Regions from separate parts of the Streptomyces sp. NPDC019443 genome, predicted to be linked through region 2. Evidence: riboswitches for the same ligand, from Rfam matches in the RefSeq annotation. Region 2 holds a riboswitch; the other holds the start of a gene.
The links. Region 2 has a riboswitch for S-adenosylmethionine ahead of thrC (threonine synthase). Riboswitches for the same ligand answer to the same signal wherever they lie in the genome.
Positions count from the first base shown of each region.

Region 1: linked by a shared signal. The riboswitch ahead of ACH492_RS18285 (aminotransferase class V-fold PLP-dependent enzyme) and the one ahead of thrC (threonine synthase) in region 2 are both predicted to bind S-adenosylmethionine.

Region 1 covers NZ_JBIRYJ010000005.1:206,919-214,024, forward strand. The annotation lists gene ACH492_RS18270 (Rieske 2Fe-2S domain-containing protein) at 1-708, shown strand, start outside; gene ACH492_RS18275 (cytochrome bc complex cytochrome b subunit) at 705-2,330, shown strand; gene trpD (anthranilate phosphoribosyltransferase) at 2,456-3,520, shown strand; SAM riboswitch class IV at 3,618-3,735, shown strand; gene ACH492_RS18285 (aminotransferase class V-fold PLP-dependent enzyme) at 3,941-5,401, shown strand; gene ACH492_RS18290 (Lrp/AsnC family transcriptional regulator) at 5,476-5,757, opposite strand; gene ACH492_RS18295 (rhomboid family intramembrane serine protease) at 5,754-6,497, opposite strand; gene ACH492_RS18300 (hypothetical protein) at 6,648-6,890, shown strand; gene ACH492_RS18305 (NYN domain-containing protein) at 6,926-7,106, shown strand, end outside.
Region 2 covers NZ_JBIRYJ010000004.1:538,341-545,446, forward strand. The annotation lists gene groL (chaperonin GroEL) at 1-349, opposite strand, end outside; gene ACH492_RS16635 (cold-shock protein) at 675-878, opposite strand; gene ACH492_RS16640 (MoaD/ThiS family protein) at 1,279-1,557, opposite strand; gene thrC (threonine synthase) at 1,591-2,874, opposite strand; SAM riboswitch class I at 2,892-3,019, opposite strand; gene ACH492_RS16650 (glucosyl-3-phosphoglycerate synthase) at 3,163-4,101, shown strand; gene ACH492_RS16655 (trehalose-6-phosphate synthase) at 4,231-5,625, shown strand; gene otsB (trehalose-phosphatase) at 5,723-6,571, opposite strand; gene ACH492_RS16665 (DUF3263 domain-containing protein) at 6,581-6,844, opposite strand; gene ACH492_RS16670 (ABC transporter substrate-binding protein) at 6,895-7,106, opposite strand, start outside.

The DNA of each region.
Region 1 (7,106 bases), on a different contig from region 2:
TGGGCCCGCACCCTGATGTCCGATGTGGAGATCGCGGACGAGCGGCATCCCATCGCGGCCCCTCCCGAGGTCAGGGCCAAGGTCATGACCGACTTCGCGGCGGGCGCCGAGGAGTCCGGGTTCGGCCGGCGCAAGCTGATCCGCACCACGATGTTCGGCGCGCTGGCGCTGGTGCCGCTGTCCGGTGTGGTGCTGCTGCGAGACCTGGGCCCGCTGCCCGAGAAGAAGCTGCGGTCCACCCTGTGGGCCAAGGGCAAGCAGCTCATCAACATGAACACGAATGAGCCGCTGCGTCCCGAGGACATCGTCGTCGGTTCGCTGACCTTCGCCATGCCCGAGGGCCTGGAGGAGGACAGCCACGACTTCCAGAAGGAAATCGCCAAGGCGGCCCTGATGATCGTCCGGATCCAGCCGGACGACATCAAGGACAAGCGCGAACTCGAGTGGTCGCACGAGGGCATCGTGGCGTACTCGAAGATCTGCACCCATGTCGGCTGCCCGATCAGCCTGTACGAGCAGCAGACGCACCACGTGCTCTGCCCCTGCCACCAGTCCACCTTCGACCTCTCCGACGGCGCCCGTGTCATCTTCGGCCCGGCCGGTCACGCCCTCCCGCAGCTGCGGATCGGCGTGAACGCCGAGGGCAACCTTGAGGCGCTCGGCGACTTCGAAGAGCCCGTCGGTCCTTCCTTCTGGGAGCGCGGATGAGTACTACATCTGATACGAACCGCAAGGCACCCGCGGGTGAGCGGGTCGCCGACTGGGCGGACGGCCGGCTCGGGATCTACTCCCTGGCCAAGGCCAACATGCGGAAGATCTTCCCGGACCACTGGTCCTTCATGCTGGGTGAGATCGCCCTCTACAGCTTCATCATCATCATCCTCACGGGTGTGTATCTGACGCTGTTCTTCCACCCGAGCATGAACGAGGTCGTGTACGAGGGCTCGTACGTGCCCATGCAGGGCATCCGGATGTCCGAGGCGTACGCCTCGACGCTGGACATCAGCTTCGACGTCCGCGGCGGTCTGCTGATCCGGCAGATCCACCACTGGGCGGCGCTGATCTTCGTCGCGGCCATGATCGTGCACATGATGCGCGTCTTCTTCACGGGCGCCTTCCGCAAGCCGCGTGAGATCAACTGGCTGTTCGGCTTCCTGCTGCTGGTCCTGGGCATGTTCACCGGCTTCACCGGCTACTCGCTCCCCGACGATCTGCTGTCCGGTACGGGCGTCCGGTTCATGGAGGGCGCGATCCTCTCCATGCCGATCGTCGGCACGTACCTGTCGTTCTTCCTCTTCGGCGGGGAGTTCCCCGGCGGGGACTTCGTGAGCCGGTTCTACTCGATCCACGTCCTGCTGCTGCCGGGCATCATGATGGGCCTGCTGGTGGCCCACCTGATCCTGGTCTTCTACCACAAGCACACGCAGTTCGCGGGCCCCGGACGTACGAACAACAACGTCGTCGGCATGCCGCTGCTGCCGGTCTACATGGCCAAGGCCGGAGGCTTCTTCTTCCTGGTCTTCGGCATCATCTCGATCATCGCCGCGGTCGCTTCGATCAACCCGATCTGGGCTCTCGGCCCCTACCGTCCGGACCAGGTGTCCACCGGCGCTCAGCCGGACTGGTACATGGGCTTCTCGGAGGGCCTGATCCGGGCCATGCCCGGCTGGGAGATCAACTTCGCGGGCCACACCCTCGCTCTGGGTGTGTTCATCCCGCTGATGATCTTCCCGATGATCCTTGCGGTGATCGCGGTCTACCCGTTCGTCGAGTCCTGGATCACCGGGGACAAGCGCGAGCACCACATCCTGGACCGCCCGCGCAACGCTCCGACCCGTACGGCCTTCGGTGTGGCCTGGCTGACCTGGTACGTCATCCTGCTGATCGCCGGTGGAAACGACATGGTCGCCATCTTCTTCCACCTGTCGATCAACCACATCACCTGGTTCGCCCGGATCGCCTTCTTCGTCGGCCCGGTGATCGCCTTCATCATCACCAAGCGGATCTGCCTCGGTCTCCAGCGCCGCGACCGGGACAAGGTGCTGCACGGACGCGAGTCCGGCATCATCAAGCGCCTGCCGCACGGTGAGTTCGTCGAGATCCACGAGCCGCTCTCGCAGGGCGAGCTGTACAAGCTCACCTCGCACGAGCAGTACAAGCCGGCCGAGATCGGCCCGACGGTCGACGAGAACGGTGTCGAGCGCAAGGTGAAGCTCACGGAGAAGCTGCGGGCCAAGCTCAGCAAGGGCTACTACGGGGGAGACAGCCAGATCCCCAGGCCCACGGTCGAGGAGTACAAGGAGATCACGAGCGGCCACGGCCACCACTGATCCCACCCGGCCGCGAGGTCGCCACAGCTGGAGCCCCGTCCATTCGTCGGACGGGGCTCTTCGCTGTCTGCTGGGCTGGATAGGGTGGACCCATCCCTATTCGGCTGTGGACCCAGGAGTGGACCATGAACGTTGTGACCCCGGTTGGCGGCGACAGCGTGGCGGACCTCTCCTGGCCCCAGGTGCTGAACGCTCTCCTCGACAACCGCGACCAGAGCGCGGAGGCCACCGCGTGGGCCATGGACCGTATCCTCAGCGGCGAGGCGACGAACGCGCAGATCGCAGGCTTCGCGGTCGCCCTGCGCGCCAAGGGCGAGACCGTCGAGGAGATCTCCGGTCTCGTACGGACCATGTACGCGCACGCGAACCTGATCGAGGTGCCCGGGCCGAGCGTCGACATCGTCGGGACCGGCGGCGACGGCGCCAGGACCGTGAACATCTCCACCATGTCCGCGATCGTGGTCGCGGGGACGGGTGCGAAGGTCGTCAAGCACGGCAACCGCGCCGCGTCGTCGGCGAGCGGCGCGTCCGACGTACTGGAGAAGCTCGGCGTCAATCTCGAGCTCACCCCGCAGCGGGTCGCCCAGGTCGCGGAAGAGGCGGGCATCACCTTCTGCTTCGCGGTGAAGTTCCACCCGGCGCTGCGGCATGTGGCGGCCGCCCGCAAGGAGCTGGGCATCCGCACCACGTTCAACTTCCTCGGCCCGCTCACCAACCCGGCGAAGGTGAAGGCACAGGCCACCGGTGTCGCGGACGCGCGGATGGCGCCGATTCTGGCCGGTGTACTGGCCGAGCGCGGTTCCTCGGCGCTGGTCTTCCGCGGCGACGACGGCCTTGACGAGCTGACCACGACGGCGACCTCCCGGGTGTGGGTGGTACGGGACGGGGCGGTTCGGGAGGAGGCATTCGACCCGCGGGACATCGGCATCGGCCTGGTGCCGGTCGAGGCCCTGCGCGGCGCCGACGCCTCGTTCAACGCGGATGTCGCGCGCCGGCTGCTCAGCGGCGAGACCGGGCCCGTACGGGATGCCGTGCTGCTCAACTCGGCGGCGGCTCTCGTCGCGCTGGAGCCGACGGAGGGCACGCTGAACGAGCAGCTGGCGGCGGGCATCGAAAGGGCCGCCGAGTCGATCGACTCCGGTGCGGCCAGAGCGGTGCTCGAGCGGTGGGTTGCCGCGAGCAACGCCTGAGACTGCAGTGGCGTGAGGCAAGGCGTGGTTCGGTTCCTGTCTCAGGAACTGGACCTCGCCTTGCACGCTGTGGGACGTATGGCAGGATGCTCCTCAAGGTCATGAGTGACAGCGATTACGGCCCCGGCTCGCTGTCCGGCAACCCTCCGTCCGTGGCGGGGTGCCCCGGGTGAAGACCAGGCCGTAGGCAGCGAGGTCTGCGGCAAGCGCGGACCCCTGCAAGCCCTGGGGTCCTGGTCCTCAAGGGAGCAGTCTCGTGAGCAAGCGAATGCGATAGGGCTACACGCCCCTTCTTCAGTGCGCCTCCGTGCGGCCGTTGCCGTGTGTTCGAGGCAACCCCTGTGCGCCGAGCGGCCGTTGAGTGCCGATGCACAGGTTCTACCGAAGCCATTCCCCCTTGTCCTGCCGGGAGATACCGCCATGTCCGCACGCCCGAACGCCGCTGCCACCGCGACCGCTGTCGCCCCCGCCGCCACCGCTGATGCCGACCCCGCCTGTGCCGCGCCGCTTCCCGTCCTCGGCCGGGACGTCACCGTCCCGCTCGTCACCGGCGGCGAAGTCACCTACGCCGCACTCGACTACGCGGCGAGCGCCCCGGCCCTGCAGCGGGTGTGGGACGACGTGGCCGCGTACGCCCCGTACTACGGCAGCGTGCACCGCGGCGCCGGGTACCTCTCGCAGCTGTCCACCGACCTCTTCGAGAACAGCCGGGTCACGGTCGCCGAGTTCCTCGACTGCCGCCCGGACGACCAGGTCGTCTTCACCCGCTCCACGACCGACTCGCTGAACCTGCTGGCGGCCGTGATCCCCGCCGACTGCGAGGTCTTCGTCTTCGAGACCGAGCACCACGCCTCGCTGCTGCCCTGGAGGGACGCGCGGGTTACGTATCTGAACGCGCCGCGCACGCCGGAGGACGCCATCGCCACCCTGGAGCGCGCGCTCGCCGAACGTGACCCTTCCCCTCGCTCTTCGAGCTGGGGAGACCCCATCGGCCCGGCGCTGGTCTGCGTGACCGGTGCGTCCAATGTCACCGGTGAGCTGTGGCCGGTGCAGGAGCTCGCGGCCGCCGCGCACGCCCATGGCGCGCGGATCGTGCTCGACGCGGCTCAGCTCGCGCCCCACCACCCGGTCTCCGTACAGGAGTTGGACGTCGACTGGGTGGCCTTCTCCGGGCACAAGCTGTACGCGCCGTTCGGCTCGGGCGTGCTGGCCGGCCGTGCGGACTGGCTGCAGGACGCGGAGCCGTACCTCGCGGGCGGCGGTGCCTCGCGCAAGGTCGCGCGGCGTGCGGACGGTGGCGTGGACGTCGACTGGCACACCACGGCCGCCCGTCACGAGGCCGGTTCGCCGAACGTCATCGGCGTCTACTCCATCGCCTCCGCCTGCAAGGCGCTCACCGAGGCGGGCTTCGACAACCTGGTCGCCCGGGAGCAGCACCTCGTCGCGAAGGTCCGCGCGGGCCTGGCCGAGGTTGCCGAGGTGAAGGTGCTCTCGCTGTTCGGGGACGACTCCCCCTCGCGTTCCGCTGGGGGGACCCCCACGCGGGTCGGCGTCATCTCCTTCGTCGTCGAGGGCTGGAACAGCTCGCACTTCGCGGCAGCGCTCTCGGCGGAGTACGGCATCGGGGTACGGGACGGGCTGTTCTGCGCGCACCCGCTGGTGCGGACCCTGCTGGGCAGCGACCCGCAGGACCCGGGCGAGTGCGGCGCGCCGGAGGCGGAGCCGGGCGAGCGCTCGCTGAACGCGATCCGGGTGAGCTTCGGGGCGGGTACGCCGGACGAGCATGTGGAGCGTTTCGTACGGGCGGTGAAGGAGCTGGTGCGCGAGGGCGCCAAGTGGAACTACCGCACGGAGGACGGCCGCTGCGTCCCGGCCGTGTGACACCGGGCTCCGCCCCGGACCCGAACAAGCCCGCGCCAAAAGGCGCGGGCTTGTTGTGTATGTGGCACTACGCGCTACGAGTCCAGGCCGATCGCGAACGCCGCCTCCAGGTCGTGCTGCGAGTACGTACGGAACGCCACATGCGTGTCCGTGCCCTCGACGCCCTGGATCTTGCTGATGCGGCCCGGGATGACGTCCGCCAGGTCGTCGTGCTTGGCCACCCGCACCATCGCGATCAAGTCGTACGTGCCGGTGACGGAGAAGACCTCGCTGACGCTGTCCAGCGCGGCGATCGACTCGGCGATCTCGGGGATGCGGTCCACGCTGGTCTTGATGAGCACGATCGCGGTGATCACGGTTGGCTTTCTCCCTCGGTGGCCGCTGTTTGGGCCTTCACTCTAGTCGCATGCCGGAATCGTCCCCAGGCGTAGAGAAACCCGGCCCCGAACCCCACCAGATGTGCGAGATACGCGACGCCGGGGCCGCTGCCCGCGCCCTGTGCCGCCAGCCACTGCAGGACGAACCAGAAGATCAGCACAATCCACGCGGGGAAGCGCAAGGGCAGGAAGAAGAGGAACGGAAAGAGACTGGTGACCCGGGCCTTAGGGAAGAGGAAGAGGAACGCGCCGAGCACGCCCGAGATCGCACCGGATCCTCCCACCAGGGTCTGCTCGGAGTCGGCGTTGGCCGCCGCGTAGGCGAGCAGCGCGAGATAGCCGCAGCCCACATAGAAGAGGGCGAACTCCAGCTGCCCCATGCGCTCCTCGGCCATCGCCCCGAAGACGTAGAGGAAGAGCATGTTGCCGAGCAGATGCAGCCAGCTGCCGTGGACGAAGAGGGCGGTGAAAGGGGTGAGGAGCGGGTGGAGGGTGCCGGGTGAGCTGTTCAGCAGTTCCGCCGGGATCACGCCCCAGCGTTCGAAGTACGCGCTCTGGGCGGCGAGCAGTGTGTCACCGGTGCCGTACACAGGGTTGAGGCCTGAGACCGGGCTGAGGAGGAACACCGCACAGCACACGGCGATCACGCCGTATGTCACCGCGGGCCCCGTCACCGCGCCCCGTACCGCAGCTCGTGCCGCGCCCTGCCAACTGATCATGGACAGAGCATGGCGTAGTGGGCCTGAACGGTACAGAGTGCCTCGCCGCGCCATCGGGTCCCGGTGAGGCCGTAGGGTTACGGGCAGTACATCCGCGGTTCGACGGCGCACAGCGGCACCTGGATACGCACGACGAAAGAGGACGGCACGATGACGACGGTTCCCCCGCCGACGGCCGGTACCCGCTGGCGCTGCACGCTCTGCGGCAACCTCACACGCTTCGATGTCACCCGTTCCTCCAAGGTCGTCGAATACGTCCATCTGGACCTGGCCGGAGAGCCGACGGTCGAGGAGCGCGAGGTGGTCAGTGAGACCATCGAGTCGGTGCGCTGCCGTTGGTGCAACGCGGTGGACCAGATCGAGCTGGTGGACAGGCCGGGCGCCGGCTCCTGAGGGAGCGGCCCGAACGGGTAGTGGGGTGACGGATCGTGGAGCAGCCTGCAAGCGGCGCTGAGCCGGCCGGTGCGGCCGGTGACGCCGCCGAGGCGCTCGACCGCCCGTTGCCGGAAGGCGTACGGCGCAGGGTCATGGCGCTGGTCTCGGATGCTTTCGGCGGCCTGACCGTTGCCGAACTTCCGGCCCAGCTGCGGCAGTACGCCCGGTTCACCC
Region 2 (7,106 bases):
GCTTGAGCGCCATGGGGTTGGCGCCGGCCGCCACGTTGCGCAGGCCCTCGCGGACGAGCGCCTGGGCGAGGACGGTCGCGGTGGTCGTACCGTCACCGGCGACGTCGTCCGTCTTCTTGGCGACTTCCTTGACCAGCTCGGCGCCGATCTTCTCGTACGGGTCCTCGAGCTCGATCTCCTTGGCGATGGAAACACCATCGTTGGTGATCGTGGGGGCGCCCCACTTCTTCTCGAGGACGACGTTCCGGCCCTTGGGGCCAAGGGTGACCTTGACGGCGTCGGCGAGCTGGTTCATCCCGCGCTCGAGACCGCGCCGTGCCTCCTCGTCGAACGCGATGATCTTGGCCATGTGAAGTGGTCCTCCCGGACTGGGGTGGATTCTCCGGACCGCGCTGGCGCCCGCGACGGACGGCCTGCAAGCCCTGTGGTTCCTTGCCCCACCTGGCCTGCGGACCTCACCGGCCCGGTCCTCGTTGTCACTCTCACTGTCAGAGTGCTAACGCAATGATTAGCACTCGACCCGGGAGAGTGCAAGCGGCTTCGAAGAAGCCCGGAGGGAGCGCGCAAGCCTGTCGCCGAGGTCCCCAACCGGGCGCAGACGCACGAGGGGCCCGCATCCCTCTTGGGATGCGGGCCCCTCGGCGTGAGTGCGTCGGTGGCCGATCGCGCCGAGATCAGACGGCGAGCTTGACCATGTCCGCCTGCGGACCCTTCTGGCCCTGCGAGATCTCGAATTCAACTCGCTGACCCTCTTCAAGGGTGCGGTACCCGTCCATCTGGATCGCGCTGTAGTGGACGAAAACATCCGCACCACCGTCGACCGCGATGAAGCCGTACCCCTTCTCCGCGTTGAACCACTTGACGGTGCCCTGAGCCATGCCTAACTCCCCTATTACTGGCCCTTGCGCAGGACCGCACTTCGCGGACCCGGGTCAGACCTCCACCCCTTGGGTGTGCGCCGGAACGCGTCGACCGCGGCTGAATGTATCTGTCCAACTGCCGTCTGCAACAGGTCAATCGGACGAGAAATCTGCGCAAGCCCGAACGGATAATTCATGTGAATTCTGTGAATTCCGGGGCAAGTCGGGCCCGACAAAAGGCGCCTACGCGACAATTCGATCGTCCACTTTGGCTGACTCTGGTCGCGCGGCGACGCATTCTCATATGCGCGCGGCACGAGCAGCGGAGGGGGCTTCCCAAAGCTTACCGCGCTCAACCCTATGGAATTACCCCCTCCGCTTCTCTTGCGGAGGGGGTAATAGCGGTAACTCTGCGAAGTCAGCAGCCGCCGGCGACAGCCGGAATGATCGAGACGCCCGCGCCGTCCGGTGTCGCGGTCTCCAGACCCTGCTCGAAGCGGACGTCGTCGTCGTTCACGTACACGTTGACGAAGCGGCGCAGCTTGCCCTGGTCGTCCAGGACACGCGCGGCGATGCCGGTGTGGTTCTTCTCCAGGTCGGCGATCACCTCGGAGAGGGTCGCGCCCTGAGCCGAGACCTCGGCCTGGCCGCCCGTGTACGTACGGAGAATGGTGGGAATGCGGACGTTGACGCTCATGCTGCGTGCCTTCCTTGGGTCTCGGGTGGTCGGTCAGCCGGCCAGGCCGGCGTCGCGGAACGCGTCCAGGCTCGGGCGGATCGTCGCGGTCGGGCCGGTCGTCGGCGCCACCGCGTCCAGCGTCTTGAGGCCGTCACCGGTGTTGAGGACGACGGTGGTGAGCGCCGGGTCGAGCACGCCCTCCTCGATCAGCTTCCTCGTGACACCCACGGTCACGCCACCCGCGGTCTCCGCAAAGATGCCTTCCGTACGGGCGAGCAGCTTGATGGCGTCGACGATCTGATCGTCGTTGACGTCCTCGACCGCCCCACCGGTGCGGCGCGCGATGTCCAGCACGTAGGGGCCGTCCGCCGGGTTGCCGATCGCCAGCGACTTGGCGATGGTGTTCGGCTTCTGCGGGCGTACGACGTCGTGCCCGGCCTTGAAGGCCGTCGACACCGGCGAGCAGCCCTCCGCCTGGGCACCGAAGATCTTGTACGGCTTGTCCTCGACCAGACCGAGCTTGATCAGCTCCTGCAGCCCCTTGTCGATCTTCGTGAGCTGCGAGCCCGAGGCGATCGGGACCACGATCTGGTCGGGCAGCCGCCAGCCGAGCTGCTCGCAGATCTCGTACGCCAGCGTCTTGGAGCCCTCGCCGTAGTACGGGCGGAGGTTGACGTTGACGAAGCCCCAGCCTTCGCCCAGCGGGTCGCCGATGAGCTCGGAGCAGAAGCGGTTGACGTCGTCGTAGTTGCCCTCGATGCCGACCAGCTCGCCGCCGTACACCGCGGCCATGACGACCTTGCCCTGCTCCAGGTCGTGCGGGATGAACACGCAGGAGCGGAAGCCGGCCCGCGCGGCTGCGGCGCCGACCGCGCCCGCCAGGTTGCCGGTGGACGAGCAGGACAGGGTGGTGAAGCCGAAGGCACGCGCGGCCTCGACGGCGATGGCCACGACGCGGTCCTTGAAGGAGTGCGTCGGGTTGCCGGAGTCGTCCTTGATGTACAGGCCGCCGGTGACACCCAGCTCACGGGCGAGGTTGTCGGCCTTGACGAGCTTGGTGAAGCCGGGGTTGATGTTCGGCTTGTCGGCCACGTCGGCGGGGACGGGCAGCAGCGGGGCGTACCGCCAGATGTTGTTCGGACCCGCTTCGATCCGCTGCTTCAGCGCCTCGGGGTCTTCGCCGGGGAGGTCGTACGCGACCTCGAGCGGTCCGAAACAGGACGCGCAGGCGAAGATCGGGCCGAGCCCGAAACGCTCTCCGCACTCGCGGCACGAGAGCGCCGCGGCGGGACCGAGGTTCACGGGAGTGGTGCTTGCGACAGTCTGCACAGCCATGGAGGCGAGGCCCTTTCTCCTCATCTTCCCCGTGACGCATTTCGCCACGAGACGGAATTGGCACCTTCCCCACCGTGACCTCGCGGTCGGCGGGAGGGTTGCCGGGGCTTCAACGGGCCGTTCCCTCTGCCCCTCTGGATGAGCGGTATTCGATTGTCAGCGTGACGACCCCCGACATGCGACGGTCATCCGCGTTGTTCAAGACTGTAACCGAAGGCCCGGATGGTTGAGATAGTCGTCCGAACCTCGAGATGGACCATCCGACCGGAAGTCTAGGGAGACGCGCACGTGCTCGATGAGGTGGAGCGCTGGCTGACCCGGCGGTCCTGGGCCGCGGCAGACCGCCCACTTGACCTGCTGCTTACCGCCAAACGCTCGACGACGGTCAGCGTAGTGCTCCCTGCTCTGAACGAGGCGGCGACGGTCGGCGAGATCGTCACCGTGATCCGCCGCGAGCTGATGGAGGCCGTGCCGCTCGTCGACGAGCTGGTCGTCGTCGACTCGGGCTCGAGCGACCGTACGACCGAGGTGGCCGCGGCGGCAGGCGCGCGCGTGGTGCACCGGGACACGATCCTGCCCCGGATACCCGCGGTCCCGGGCAAGGGCGAGGTGCTGTGGCGCTCGCTGCTGGCGACCAGCGGCGACATCGTGTGCTTCGTCGACGCGGATCTGCGGGAGTTCTCCGCGGACTTCGTCTCCGGGATCGTGGGCCCGCTGCTGACAGACCCCGATGTGCACTTCGTCAAGGCGATGTACGACCGGCCGCTCGGCGACCACGCAGGTCAGGGCGGCCGGGTGACCGAGCTGGTGGCGCGTCCGCTGCTGAATCTGCACTGGCCGCAGCTGGCCGGGTTCGTCCAGCCGCTGGGCGGGGAGTACGCGGCGCGGCGCTCGCTGCTGGAGCGGCTGCCCTTCCCCGTCGGTTACGGAGTGGAGCTCGGCCTGCTCGTGGACGCGCTGCACACGGTGGGCCTGGACGCGCTGGCGCAGGTGGACGTCGGATCGCGCAAGCACCGCCACCAGGACGGGCAGGCGCTGGGCCGGATGGCCGCGGCGATCTACCGTACGGCTCAACTCCGGCTCTCCCGCGGCCACTTGGTGCGTCCTGCGCTCACGCAGTTCGAGCGGGCCGAGGGCGGCTTCGAGCCGCGGACGTACCCGGTGGACACGGAGGAGCGGCCGCCGATGCGCGAGATCGGTGAGTACGCGGCGCGTCGCGCGGCATAAGCATGGATCGCTGGTCGCTTTGTCTACATTTCCCAGTTATGGGCATGAGAGACGTACGACACACGAGGACGGCACGACCAATGGCGTACGCACGTTTGAGCGTTTGTGGGACGGGCTAGGTTTCGCGACATGGTCTCCGAGCACGCTGCTGCCCAGGTCCTTGTCGCGTCGAACCGCGGCCCGGTCACATACACGCTGAACGAGGACGGTTCGCTCGACGCCCGCCGCGGCGGGGGCGGGCTGGTCTCCGGCCTGTCGGCCATCGGCTCCGAGGCGGCGGCCCTGTGGGTGTGCGCCGCGCTCGGTGACGGCGACCGCGAGGCGGTGCGGCGCGGGGTCGGCGAGCCCGGGGTACTGATGCTCGACATCGACGAGGCCGTCCACTCCGACGCGTACAACGGCATCGCCAATTCCGTGCTGTGGTTCGTCCACCACATGCTGTACCAGACGCCGCTGGAGCCGGTCTTCGATCAGGAGTTCCGCCGGCAGTGGGCGTCGTACGAGACCTACAACCGGGCCTTCGCGGACGCGCTCGCGGCACAGGCCGCCGAGGGGGCGGCCGTCCTGGTGCAGGACTACCACCTGGCGCTGGTGCCCGGCCTGCTCCGCGAGCTCCGTCCCGATCTGCGGATCGGGCACTTCACGCACACGCCTTGGGCGCCCGTCGACTACTTCCGGATGCTGCCCGACGACATCGCGGAGCGGTTGCTGCGCGGCCTGCTCGGAGCGGACCGCGCCTGTTTCCTGACCCGGCGGTGGGCCGATGCCTTCGTCTCCTGCTGTACGGAGCTGTTGGGCGGCACCGGCAGCACGACGATCGGGGTGCACGGGCTCGGCGCGGACGCGGACTTCCTGCGGGAGCGGGCGCACCGGCCGGACGTGGACGAACGGCTGGCCACGCTGCGCGAGCAGGTCGGCCCGGGGCGCAAGACCATCGTGCGCGTCGACCGCACCGAGCTGTCCAAGAACATCGTGCGCGGGCTGCTGGCGTACCGGGAGCTGCTGGAAACCCGCCCCGAATGGCGCGAGCGCGTTGTCCATGTCGCCTTCGCCTACCCCTCCCGGCAGGACCTGGCGGTCTACCGCGACTACACGGCGGAGGTCCAGCGCCTGGCGGACGAGATCAACTCGGCGTACGGGACGGAGACTTGGAGCCCGGTCGAGCTCCATGTGAAGGACGACTTCGCGCGCTCGCTCGCCGCGTACCGGCTGGCGGACGTGGCTCTGGTCAACCCGATCCGGGACGGTATGAACCTGGTCGCCAAGGAGATCCCGGTCGTCTCGGACGAGGGCTGCGCGCTGGTGCTTTCGCGGGAGGCAGGGGCCTACGAGGAACTGCGCGAGGACGCGGTGACGGTGAATCCGTACGACGTGACGGGCACGGCAGACGCGCTCCACGCGGCGCTGACGATGCCGGACGAAGAGCGGTCCCGGCACACCAAGCGGCTGGCGGCGGCGGCAACCGCGCTGCCGCCGCAGAAGTGGTTCCTGGACCAGCTGCGGGCGCTGCGCGAGGGCGCGTAGGAGGCCCGGGTCCGGCGCGCCTTGCGCGAGGGCGCGTAGGAGGCCCCGGCACGCACAAAGCCCGGACCGCGCGAGCGCGACCGGCTGCCCGGGCCGACTACAGGCGCTGGGCCAGCGAGCCCAGGAACTCCACCACCGCAGGCGGTCCCGGCAGCAGCAGGTCGGCGCGGTCCGCGAGTTCCGGGACCTCCGTGCTGCCGCTGCACACCAGCAGGCCGGGCACGCCGTCCGAGCGGAGCTTCTCGACGGCCGCGAAGGCGGGCAGATCGCCGAGGTCGTCACCGGCGTACAGCACGGCCTCGGCTTTCACCTCGCGTACGTACTCCCCCAGGGCCACGCCCTTGTCCATGCCGGACGGGCGCAGCTCCAGGACCATGCGGCCCGGCTCCAGGATCAGTCCGTGACGCGCGGCGAGCTCGGCGAGCGGGCCCCGCAGCGCCTCGAACGCCGCCTGTGGGTCGGACGCGCGGCGCGTGTGGACCGCGACCGCCTGGCCCTTCTCCTCGATCCAGGTCCCCTGCCAGGCTCCGGCTTTGTCCAGGACACCGGGCAGTTCGGCGCGGGCAGCCGCGACCCCGGGGTGCGGGGCGGGGGTTTTGACCGTGCCGCTGACGGCGTCCCAGCGCTCGGCGCCGTAGTGACCGAGGACGACCAGGTGGTCCAGGCCCGGCACTCCGGCGAAGCCGCCGTACCGGACCGCCACACCCGCGGGCCGTCCGGTGACGACAGCGACAGAGGCGACCCGTGGCGCGAGCGCGGCGAGCGCGGGGACGGCGCCGGGGTGGGCCCGGGCCTGTTCGGGGTCGGGCACGATCTCGGCGAGCGTGCCGTCGAAGTCGAGGCCGACGACTGCCTTCTGCGGCCGGGCGAGAATCGCGGCCAGGCCGTCGCGACCGGCGGGGGTGGACGGCGTCGGCAGGGGATGCGCGTGCGAAGGGCTGCCCATACCCCGACCCTATCGGCGACTTCGTCTGTCGTCCCTGACACGGCGGAGCCGATTGACGGTCACCGGGTCATGGGCGAGGGCGCGCTCGTCGTCGATCAGGGCGTTGAGGAGCTGGTAGTAGCGGACCGGGGAGATGCCGAGCTGCTCCCTGATGGCGCGCTCCTTCGCGCCGGGTCCCGGCCAGGAGGTTTGCTCCATGGCCAGGACGGCACGGTCGCGCTCGGAGAGCACCTCGCGCGCCCTCCGCGTCTCGATCGCCTCGTCGTCGGTCATACGATCCAACATATCGGCGGCGCGGCACCCCGGCGGGCTGCCCACTTCGCCTACTCCGCGTTCTCCGCGAGGGTGGCGTCCCGGCCGATCTTGCCGAGGACGGATGCCGGTACGCCTTCAGGCTCGACGGCCTGGCCGATGTTCTTCTTGATGTTCTCGCTGACCGCCGCCCACGACGTCTTGCCGACCGGCGGCAGCACCGAGGTGGGGAGCTCGTCCAGGAACTCCTTGAGGTCCTGGTGCTCCGGGTCCTTCTCCATCG